One region of the Paenibacillus sp. BAC0078 genome, then DNA from elsewhere that is predicted to be linked to it. Evidence: a T-box and tRNA genes for the amino acid it is inferred to sense, from the RefSeq annotation. Region 1 holds a T-box; the other holds one or more tRNA genes.
What was found. The T-box of region 1 lies ahead of lysS (lysine--tRNA ligase). A T-box ahead of a tRNA ligase gene usually reads a tRNA of that ligase, here a tRNA-Lys.

Region 1 (5,509 bases):
GCTGCTGGAGCAAGAGAAGGCTGTGGGGCTGAAGGCCGTAACAGACGGTGAATTCCGCCGTTCCTGGTGGCATCTTGATTTCTTCCTCGGGATCACAGGCACGCAGAAGATCAGTCTGGATCAAGGAAAAGGTGCGAAGGATGCCGCTCAACGGGCTGAGAGCTTTCGGATTGCCGGCAAAATTGCTTTCGGGCAGCATCCGATGGTCGGCCAGTTTGTCGAGCTGCAGAAGATGGCCGGGGATACGCTTGCCAAAATGACAATCCCTTCTCCTGCGTTGTTTCATTTTGTGCAGGATTTCAACGGAAATGAAATTTACCCGGATCGGGAGACTTTGTACCGCGATATTATAAGTGTCTACCAGACCGCTATTCAGGCGTTCTACGATGCAGGCTGCCGTTATCTCCAGCTCGATGATACAACCTGGGGAACTCTCTGCAGCGGCAGACACCGGGCGCATTTGCGCAGCCGGGGCATTGATCCTGATCAATTGGCCCAGGACTATGTGCGGCTCATCAACGAGAGCATTGCCGGACGGCCAGCGGATATGACCATCGCCCTGCATGTCTGCAGGGGCAATTTCCGGTCTACCTGGTTTGCCGCCGGGGGGTATGAGCCTGTAGCGGAAGTGCTGTTCGGCCATGCTGAAGTCGATGCTTTTTTTCTCGAATATGACAATGAACGTTCTGGAGACTTCGCTCCGCTGCGCTACATCCGGGACCAGCAGGTGGTGCTGGGGCTTGTGACCACGAAGCATGGCGGGCTGGAGAGCAAGGAGCAGATCATAACCCGGATCGAGGAAGCGGCCCAGTATGTGAATATTAACCAGCTATGCCTCAGTGCCCAGTGCGGCTTTGCCTCCACCGAGGAAGGCAATATTCTGACCGAGGAAGAGCAGTGGGACAAGCTGCGCCTGATTATTGAGACCGCAAACGAAGTCTGGATTTGAAAATCGGGCGAGGTATATGCATATATTGTCCAAACACAATATAAGTTCCCGAATATATTAAAGTACAACCCTTATGGAAGGGGACAACTACTTTAATAGGGAGTGAAGAAAATGACGATTCAATTTTTGGATTCTCGGACTTCAGAATTCAGCAATACCAACACGGGTGTAGGTGTACTTCCGGCTACACCTCTACTGCTCGGGGATATTGGTTTACAAGTCGCTGCTGTGATCGGAACTCCAAATGCTGCAGACGTTCGTATTGAATTGTGGGGAACTATTGGTGTTTCAGGGACTGCCGGGAACGAGGTTACAATTACCGTGGAAAGAGGCGGTACAGGAGTTAGTGGTTCAGGTGCTTTAATATATACTGCGACTGCAGATCTGCTTACAGGAAATAACCTGCTGTCCTTTCATGCTGCTGATTTTCATCCAACGGTACCTGTCTCCGGTCAACTTCGATATACTATGTATGCTGTTAATAGTACTGGCGATGGACCTGCTATCACCATTACTGGTCCTGTTGCTTTTAGCGGAGTTGCACAAGCTGGCGCGTTTGCTTAATCCTTCCTTGCTGCTATAGAATAACGAAATTTTCGCAGACAAGCTGCGCTTCATCAAGGAATTGCCGATAAAGTCTGGCAGTGGGCATAGAACAGTATAACGAAAAGATAAGAGCCAGTTCCCGGCAAGTCAGGAGCTGGCTCTTTTTTGAGGAGGGAATGGAAGTCTATCACCAGTTAAATTTGACCGTCTTCGCGATCAAGCTCTGAAGATCACGCAGCCGGTTAGGGGTATCTGCAGTAGAGTGACTGAGCATTTCGCAGAGGGCGGTAAGATCCTCAAGCTTCGAGTACAGCCTCCAGTTATACTCAAGAATGCCTCCATGTGCTACATAGGCTGAAATGAAATGCTGCTCAAACAGCGAGCCGTCTTCCTCATAACGGAGCACGTTCCCGATATCAATATACCGGCTACAGGAGAAGGCAAATTCCCAGTCGAGAACTGCTGACACTGCGCAGCTGCCCGCATTCTGCTCCATAAGTATATTTAGACCGTTGAAATCCGAATGTACGAGAACTGGTGAACTATTTCTCTTATAAAGTTCGTTACTGCATGACTGGCAGAAGCTCCACAGCTCTTGTGTCAGCTCATCGCCCAGCCATTTCGCGCCCTGATTGTGGAAGAGACTGTTGTCAATAATCGAAAGAAAAAGCTCTCCGCTCATTTTGAACGGTTGAATAATCTCCAGATCCTTGTCCAAGAAACCCGCTTCTGGAAACGTATAGTTATGTATTTGAGCCAAGACACTGCCAACAGATGTGGCGGCGGATTCGATCTCCTGAGCGGCTCCATTTTTTAACACATCCCGTAAATGAATTCCCGGTTTCCATTCCGTAACCGCCCAAGGCTGATTGAAGCTGCTGCAGCTAGTATTCAAATAAAGAAAATCGGCAACAGGGACAGTGTCCCGTATTCGCTCCGCAATGGCCAATTCTTTTTCAGCGATTCCTTCAGTATCACTATACAAACGAAGAACCAGGGGATCAGATTTTCCGTCCAGGTGAAGCTTATAATTCGAATTATGAAGCCCAACTCCAAGCCTTTCCGCGCCTATTACCCGTGTGCCTTGAAATGCAGATCTCACAATGTCGTTAATTTGTCTGAGGTCAAGTGATACTTGCTGCTCCGTGCGTTCCCAGCCTTCTTTCACATCAATCGCCTCCATAATTTATTAATCTTCCTATTATCGTAACATATAGCGGAGCAGCAGGCTGTGATTGACAGATGAAAAATCCCGGGTTATCATTACATACAATTACTTACAGCAATATTAGCGATGAAGAGAAGAGTAATTAGGCGGCATAGTTCACAGAGAGCTTCGGAAGTGGTGGAACGGAGCAGCGGTGTGCCTGACGAAAAAAGTCTCAGAGCTTCATACGGAATTGGGCGGTATGCCCAAGGATGCTATGACGGGATCTCCCGTTACAGAGATAGGGTATAAGCGTAATGGCCGTACCCGAAGAGGCGGATATGGCAACATGTTCGCGAACAGAGGTGGTACCACGGCGCTGTTTACAGCTCTCGTCCTCAAGATAACAATCTTGCGGATGAGGGCTTTTTTGTTTTTCCCAATACATGCCTGAGGTGATTATGAAATGCATTGGTCAGAGAAAATTGCAAGCCGGTTAATCGATAGTCACCCGGAGCAGACGACATTCGTGTGCGCATCGGGGATCAGTCCGTCGGGACACATTCATATCGGAAATTTCCGGGAGATTGTGACGACTTATTTTGTAAGCAAAGCGCTTGAAAAAGCGGGTAAAAAGGTGCGGTTTATTTTTTCGTGGGATGATTTTGACCGGTTTCGCAAGGTTCCGGTTCATGTAGACCCGAGCTTCGCGCAGTATATTGGCAAGCCTTACACGCAGGTTCCCTGTCCATATGGCTGCCACAGCTCCTATGCTGAGCATTTTGAACAGGAGTTCGAAACGGCGCTTTCGGCTTTTGGCATTCGGCCGGAATTCATTTATCAGAGCAGAGAGTATCAATCACGCCGGTATGTCCCCGGGATTCTTCATGCGCTGCGCGCTAGAGGTGAAATCTATGACATCCTCATGTCCTTCAAGACAAGTGAAGCCAGCGAAGCGGAGCGAGCCGCATTTTATCCGATAAGTGTGTATTGCCGGGAATGCGGCAAGGATTCAACAACAGTTCATTCTTTCGATGACAAGGAAGAGCTCTTGACCTATAGCTGCCAATGCGGCAATCACTGCACGCTGTCTGTCCGGGAAGCGGATAACATCAAGCTGCAATGGAAAATCGACTGGCCCATGCGCTGGAATGTGGAGCAAGTGCTATTCGAGCCTGGCGGACGCGACCATTCATCGGAAACAGGCAGCTACAATGTAGCTTCCGTTATCTCCGAGAAAATTTTTGGGAATCGTCCGCCCGCCTACGAGCCGTATGAATTTATCAGAATCAAAGGAAGCTTTGCCAAAATGTCCAGCTCATCCGGGAACAACTACACTCCAGATGATCTGCTGAACGTCTATGCTCCCGGGAATATTCTGTTTCTGTTCGCCAAATATCAGCCGAGTGCTGAGTTTCATATTGGGATGGATGAAGATGTGCTGCGCAACTATACGGAATATGAGCGGTATCGGAAGGCTTATTTCGCCCAGACGCTGACGGATGATATTCGCACGGCGGTCGAGCTGTCGCTGATTGATTCAGAGAATGTGAATACACCCGGATTCAGCCAGATTGCCGGTCTGCTCCCGCTTATCCGCTTCGATCATAAGCTGCTGTCTGAGATTGTAGCCCGGAATGGGGACGAGGTCGATGAGCGAGGGCTGCTGCAAATGGCAGAGCGGGCAGAATATTGGATCAAGCAATGGATGCCGCAAAAGCTGGTCACAGTAAATACTCATCGCGATACCGCCCTGTACGAAACTTTGAAGGCTCATGAACAGCAGTGGCTTGAAGCCTTTTGCCGGCTGTTAAGAACTGGGGGTATGGATGATGAGCGGCTGATGACAGAGATCTACGCCATTTGCCATGACGAAGATAAAAAAACGATGAAAAACAATCAAAAGCTTCTATTTACAATGATCTACAGGCTGGTGCTGAATCAGGAGACAGGTCCGCGAATTCCGGTGTTGATTCAAGCTGTAGGCATGGATAAATTGCTGGATTTGCTGGATTTTCTGTAGGCTCAGGACTGCCCTTTACGGGATATATCGAACAGAGGTATAATAAATAGGACTGTTTTTAATTAATGTTGGAAAGTGAGCGGGAACAATATGGGTCGTAAATGGAATAATATTAAGGAAAAGAAGGCATCCAAGGATGCCAATACAAATAAGGTCTATGCCAAATTTGGCGTAGAGATTTATGTAGCTGCGAAGAAGGGCGAACCTGATCCGGAATCGAACCGGGCACTGAAGGTCGTTCTGGAACGCGCCAAAACGTATAATGTGCCTAAGGCGATCATTGACCGGGCACTGGATAAAGCCAAAGGCAGCGGAGACGAGACTTATGTAGAGCTGCGTTATGAAGGGTTTGGTCCAAGCGGCTCGATGATTATCATTGATGCGCTGACTAACAACGTCAACCGTACAGCCCCTCTGGTGCGCTCCGCATTCAGCAAGAACGGCGGCAACATGGGTGTCAGCGGTTCAGTAACTTATATGTTCGAGCCAACGGCTGTTATCGGGGTGGAAGGTAAAACCGCCGACGAAGTCATGGAATTGCTGATTGAAGCGGACGTAGATGTGCGCGATGTGCTGGAAGAAGATGAAGCGGTTATCGTCTATGCCGAACCTGACCAGTTCCATACCGTACAGGAAGCCTTCCGTACTGCTGGAATTACAGAATTCACCGTAGCCGAGCTGACCATGCTTCCACAGAACTATGTATCCCTTCCTGAGGATGCCGAAGCCCAGTTCGAGAAGCTGATCGACGCTTTGGAGGAGCTGGACGACGTACAGCAGGTATACCACAACGTGGATTCGGAATAATAGAATCATCATTCACTGCAACCGGACAGGCAGATGC
Region 2 (5,509 bases), on a different contig from region 1:
GACGGCGCTATGCATCCTGGAGCCAACGGCGGCGGTTCAGTCTATTACGAGCCGAACAGCTTCGGCGGAGCGACGGAGTCTCCAGCGCACAAGCCGGCAGCTTTTGAAGTGACCGGACAGGCAGACAGTGTGGCTTACGATCACAACGATCATTACACTCAGCCTGGTGATCTGTACCGACTGCTAAGCGAAGAGGAGCGGGCCCGTCTCGTCCGCAATATCGTAGGTGCTATGACTCCAGTGGATAAAGATGAGATCAAACTCCGCCAAATCGGCCATTTCTACAAAGCCGACCCTGAATTCGGCCAGCGGATCGCTGACGGTCTGGGCCTGACTGTACCTCAATCAGAGTAATCCCGGTCCGTATCTGCACGAATAAGCCCCACCCATTAAGGGCGGGGCTTATTCGTGCAGCACTATTTATCCTTCCTCTGATAAATGCTCATCCACTGCTTCAGTTGCAGCTTCAGATCTATTCTGGCTGACGCCGGCTCCAGGATTTCTGCATGCGATCCATATTGCAGAATCCATTTCATGAATTCCTTCTCATTGTTGAGCGTGACTTCGAACAGCAGACTGCCCCGTGCACATCACACCGGAACGCCAAATCCTTGGCCGTAATTCCCGGAGTAGACTGGATTGCATTAATAATCTTAAAGATTCTAATTACCTTGTCAGTCATTGTGTAAGCCCCTTAACTTTCAGTTATTTATACCGTTGTACCCGCTACTATCATCATATCAGTTCCTTTCGAAGCGCACCAAGAAACACAAGCGTACTAGACCATCATTTCCGACTTTCTCCCTTTGCTGACAAACCAGTATGGCAAAGCCAGAAAAATGGAACCGCCGATGATATTTCCAAAAGTAACCCATGCAAGGTTGTGGACAGCGCCGGTTATTGTAAGTGACTCTGCGTGTGGTAGCATGAGCGATATGGCGAATATCCCCATGTTGGCAATCGAGTGCTCAAAGCCCGGAGTGGCAAAGGCAAACACACACCAAAACAGCATGAACAGCTTAGCCATCTCTTCTTTCATCTTATAGCAGAGCCAGATGGCCAGACATACTACAAAATTACATAACACCGCCCGTAAAAACAATTCACCTGCCGGGATTGTCAGCTTGCTTTCCGCGACTTTTTCAATATAATGGTCTGCGAGACCCATCGGGGCCCTGCTTCTCACATATATAAATGCCAATACTATGGAACCGGTCAGGTTGCCGAGGTAAGAAGCCAGCAGCAATTGCACTGCTTTCTTCAGGTCTATGGTTTTCTCCAGAAGGCCGACAGAAAGAACAAAACAATTTCCGGTAAAAAGCTCTCCACCTGCGAAGTAAAGTAGACCGAGGGCGATTGGGAAGGTAAGCCCGACTGCGATCTTTCCATATAATTTCCCGTCCACATTAATGATTCCTGCAGTTGAGAAAGCAAGCGCGATTCCAATGATTATAAAGAAGCCCGACATGACCGCCAGCAAAAAATATTTCACGATACTCTCATTCAGATAATCACTTTTTATTTTCGCGGAGAGTGCTACCCTGTTGATTTCTTCCTTGTACATAATTCACCTGTTTCAATAGTTGTCAAAAATTTCATCCATCCAGTCAAACATCACCTGATGGAACAGAGCGTGGTTTCCTTCCTGACAATGCTCCTCGGCACCTTCATCTTTGGTAAAGACACGGATGGTCATCGGTGATTTGATCTCATCAATCAATGCCGATAGCTGGTCCTCAGATACGAAATGGTCGGTCTCCCCCATTGTCAGCAGCACAGGGCATTTGATTTTCCCCGCAATTCCTTTCAAGGTCGCTTTCTTCATTTCCTCAAACAATTCGTAGCGGTGCTGTAAGCCAAACACCCACTTTCCGTTATTTAACATCCAGCGCAGATTGGAGTTGCCCTTTTCCGCCACAGCCAGCAGTTGTTCTCTCTGTTCCTCTGGTAACTGGAGTAATTGTTCCAACTGGGGATTTTGGTTCAAGGTAGAATCAAAGGTATCGTAGAAGACGTTAAAGGCGATGCAGGCTTTAATTCGGTCATCAAACGCTGCTGCCCTTGGTGCAAAATAGCCGCCTAAGCTCATCCCAAGCAGTGCAATTTTGTCCATACTAATTTCACTTCTTGTTTCCATATAATCAATAGCGGCACCTACCGGAACTTCAGCATCGTGGCGCATGTACAGGTTCTGTTTGCGCAGTGCTTCTCCCTGTCCCGGCATTTCAAACACCAGACAGTGGTATCCTCGCTTAATGGCCGGTGCTGCACCGCAGAAATACAGTTCCTGGAGCGTAGAATCATACCCCCCGATAAACAGAAGCGTTGGCCGGGCTGTCAAAGCATTTTTTCGATCTGCTGCCGCTCCGTAAAAATAGCCCTTCAAGTAAGTATCACCATAAGGGATCTTTACAATTTCATAGTGAGTATCCAAGAGATCCATCGCCTTTTCAAAGGTGTTCACGCTCTTGTCGAAATTCTCCATTCTTCTTGGATCTGTGCCATCCAGAAAGAATTCACCGGTTCTGTAGTAGTTGTGCGCACGAAGGTAGGCCTCTCTTGCACTTACTTTATGACGTTTGCTCAGGCATTCCTCTGCTGTGCTTTCGGTTCTGTCGGCCATTTGCTGCCATTCCAGGAACCAGCTTTCGAAATCACCCTCTGTAATTTTGGAGGCTGTTGCCAGGCACTCCCCAATCTCAGCACCTTGATAACCCGCGTATGTCGCTGCTCTTAACAATTCAAAAGAGAATGCCTGATCGTTAAAATAGAATTTCATGATGAATCGCTCCTTTACAATTTAATTTTCATTGATCATTCGATGAACTAAATAGGCTTAAAAAACTGGAAACAGTTTTTAAGCTAATTTCCAGGTCAACAATGTATAATCTACAATCTGTTCCAGATAGGTATCCCAGTCTACAGCATACAAATTATATTGTTCAAATAGTATATCCTGAACAAGATAAGAATAGATGGCGCTCCAGAACTGATTACCCATCATCCAAAAATCCATGGTGCGAATTTCGTTGCGATCGGCTCGCTGCTCTAGCATCTTCATCGTCTGACCGGTAAGAATCTTCATGTGTCTGCTGAAGCTTTCCATGTAAGTTTCGGGAAGAATATTCTTTTCCCTGAGCAGAATCATCAGAACATTCTTGTCCTTAGCGATATAAGTGAATAGAATTTTGCCAAGCGCAATGAGAATTTCCCGGATCGGTGCATTCTTGTCTAAAGCAGCAATGTCTTCTTCAATCTGCAGATACCGCTCTTCCAGAAACTCCTGCATAATCGTATCGAGTATCTGTTTCTTGCCATCCGGAAAATAATGATAAATCAGCCCGTCGGCCATCCCAATATGTTTGGTAATTCCACGGGTTGTGGTTGCATGGTAGCCATGCAAGGCAAATAACTCTTTGGCCGATTCCAGAAGCTGCCCCCGCCGTTCAATGGCTTGTAGATCACGGCTGGTCAGCTTGGAGGATACGTCTTCTTTTCCCATTCTTTTAGTTCACCGCCTGTTCAATGAAATTATAGTTCAATTCCGTCTTCAAAGCAATATTTTTTTCAAATCTGCCTTTCATGCAGCTTGACCCGCAGCTCTCCTACGGTAGGATACCCTAAAAGGACTTAAGGCAATCCTCTTTTTCGCATGACTGCTCACCGCCCTTCATCCAACCTTGCCTTGCTCTTTCCCTCGAATCCAGTCCTCTTACCCGTCAACAAAATACACTGTCAAGCGCACAAAAGAACCCTTGCGGCGCAAGGGTTCTTTAAGCTAAGACTTAAGCGGGTGATGGGAATCGAACCCACGCTATCAGCTTGGAAGGCTGAAGTTCTACCATTGAACTACACCCGCACAGGTGTAAAATCGGGATGACACGATTTGAACATGCGACCCCCTGGTCCCAAACCAGGTGCTCTACCAAGCTGAGCTACATCCCGTTATTTTAGATAGTATATAATGGCGCGCCCTGAGAGATACGGTCGCTAACGCGTCCGATTGCGGAGTAGTGCTATCGAAGCTTAAGCTCCAACGAACTCATTCGTTCGAATCTGTCTGCAGGTCACTTGGATCAATCAAGAAGTAATAATGGCGCGCCCTGAGAGATTCGAACTCCCGACCTTTTGATTCGTAGTCAAACGCTCTATCCAGCTGAGCTAAGGGCGCAAAATCTATATGGAGCGGACGACGGGAATCGAACCCGCGACCCTCGCCTTGGCAAGGCGATGCTCTACCGCTGAGCCACGTCCGCAAAAACATGGTGCGCGTGAAGGGACTTGAACCCCCACGTCGTGAAACGCCAGATCCTAAGTCTGGTGCGTCTGCCATTCCGCCACACGCGCACACTTCATAAGAAAATGGTGAGCCATGAAGGACTCGAACCTTCGACACCCTGATTAAAAGTCAGGTGCTCTACCAACTGAGCTAATGGCTCTCACATAAGGTCCCCTCCGAGTGTTCTCGGATTCACCTTCACAGCATAACTTCACAATATGGTGTGAAGTGGCTGGGGATATAGGATTTGAACCTATGCATGACGGAGTCAAAGTCCGTTGCCTTACCGCTTGGCTAATCCCCAATATTCTCATCCCTGAAGTAATACTGATGGCGGAACCGACGGGATTCGAACCCGCGATCTCCTGCGTGACAGGCAGGCATGTTAGGCCAACTACACCACGGTTCCAAGATATATTGCGGGGGCAGGATTTGAACCTGCGGCCTTCGGGTTATGAGCCCGACGAGCTACCGGGCTGCTCCACCCCGCGTCAGTAAAAAACGTATTCTTTTGAAAGGATACTATGGTGGAGGCTGAGGGGTTCGAACCCCCGACCCTCTGCTTGTAAGGCAGATGCTCTCCCAGCTGAGCTAAGCCTCCATAATATGACCCGTATGGGATACTCTCCACTCCGTTACGAGATTGCGAAGTAATCCTTACGAAGCCTATGCTTCAACGAACCAGTGGATTCTCATCCAAAATTCGAAGATGTAATTGGTGACCCGTATGGGATTCGAACCCATGTTACCTCCGTGAAAGGGAGGTGTCTTAACCCCTTGACCAACGGGCCTTGCTTATAGATTCTAAAAAGATTATTTCTCTGAAGAACGGAGAGAGAGGGATTCGAACCCTCGAGACGCTTGTGGCGCCTACACGATTTCCAATCGTGCTCCTTCGGCCAAACTCGGACACCTCTCCAAATGGCTCCCCGAACAGGACTCGAACCTGTGACAACTCGATTAACAGTCGAGTGCTCTACCAACTGAGCTATCAGGGAAAATGGTGGGCCTTAGTGGACTCGAACCACTGACCTCACCCTTATCAGAGGTGCGCTCTAACCAGCTGAGCTAAAGGCCCTTTCACACATGCCTATTCAACTAATAAGGGCAAAAAAAATACCACAGGGTGTGTGGATATTTCCGCTTGGCGGCGTCCTACTCTCCCAGGACCCTTCGGTCCAAGTACCATCGGCGCTGGAGGGCTTAACGGTCGTGTTCGGGATGGGTACG

Region 2: it has a tRNA-Lys gene. The T-box ahead of lysS (lysine--tRNA ligase) is inferred to sense a tRNA for this amino acid. The anticodon was not compared.

Annotation. Positions count from the first base shown of each region.
Region 1 covers NZ_JBTLRW010000008.1:211,151-216,659, forward strand. Annotated here, with positions in the region: gene ACX1DY_RS16990 (5-methyltetrahydropteroyltriglutamate--homocysteine S-methyltransferase) at 1-949, shown strand, start outside; gene ACX1DY_RS16995 (hypothetical protein) at 1,061-1,513, shown strand; gene ACX1DY_RS17000 (phosphotransferase family protein) at 1,683-2,678, opposite strand; T-box leader at 2,781-3,045, shown strand; gene lysS (lysine--tRNA ligase) at 3,109-4,665, shown strand; gene ACX1DY_RS17010 (YebC/PmpR family DNA-binding transcriptional regulator) at 4,756-5,472, shown strand.
Region 2 covers NZ_JBTLRW010000023.1:74,814-80,322, forward strand. Annotated here, with positions in the region: gene katA (catalase KatA) at 1-354, shown strand, start outside; gene ACX1DY_RS27560 (WCX domain-containing protein) at 417-575, opposite strand; gene ACX1DY_RS27565 (formate/nitrite transporter family protein) at 779-1,564, opposite strand; gene ACX1DY_RS27570 (alpha/beta hydrolase family protein) at 1,577-2,779, opposite strand; gene ACX1DY_RS27575 (TetR/AcrR family transcriptional regulator) at 2,858-3,502, opposite strand; tRNA gene ACX1DY_RS27580 (tRNA-Gly) at 3,789-3,859, opposite strand; tRNA gene ACX1DY_RS27585 (tRNA-Pro) at 3,872-3,945, opposite strand; tRNA gene ACX1DY_RS27590 (tRNA-Arg) at 4,095-4,171, opposite strand; tRNA gene ACX1DY_RS27595 (tRNA-Gly) at 4,182-4,256, opposite strand; tRNA gene ACX1DY_RS27600 (tRNA-Leu) at 4,264-4,347, opposite strand; tRNA gene ACX1DY_RS27605 (tRNA-Lys) at 4,364-4,439, opposite strand; tRNA gene ACX1DY_RS27610 (tRNA-Gln) at 4,509-4,583, opposite strand; tRNA gene ACX1DY_RS27615 (tRNA-Asp) at 4,611-4,688, opposite strand; tRNA gene ACX1DY_RS27620 (tRNA-Met) at 4,697-4,770, opposite strand; tRNA gene ACX1DY_RS27625 (tRNA-Val) at 4,805-4,880, opposite strand; tRNA gene ACX1DY_RS27630 (tRNA-Glu) at 4,996-5,070, opposite strand; tRNA gene ACX1DY_RS27635 (tRNA-Ser) at 5,109-5,198, opposite strand; tRNA gene ACX1DY_RS27640 (tRNA-Asn) at 5,202-5,277, opposite strand; tRNA gene ACX1DY_RS27645 (tRNA-Ile) at 5,281-5,357, opposite strand; rRNA gene rrf (5S ribosomal RNA) at 5,422-5,509, opposite strand, start outside.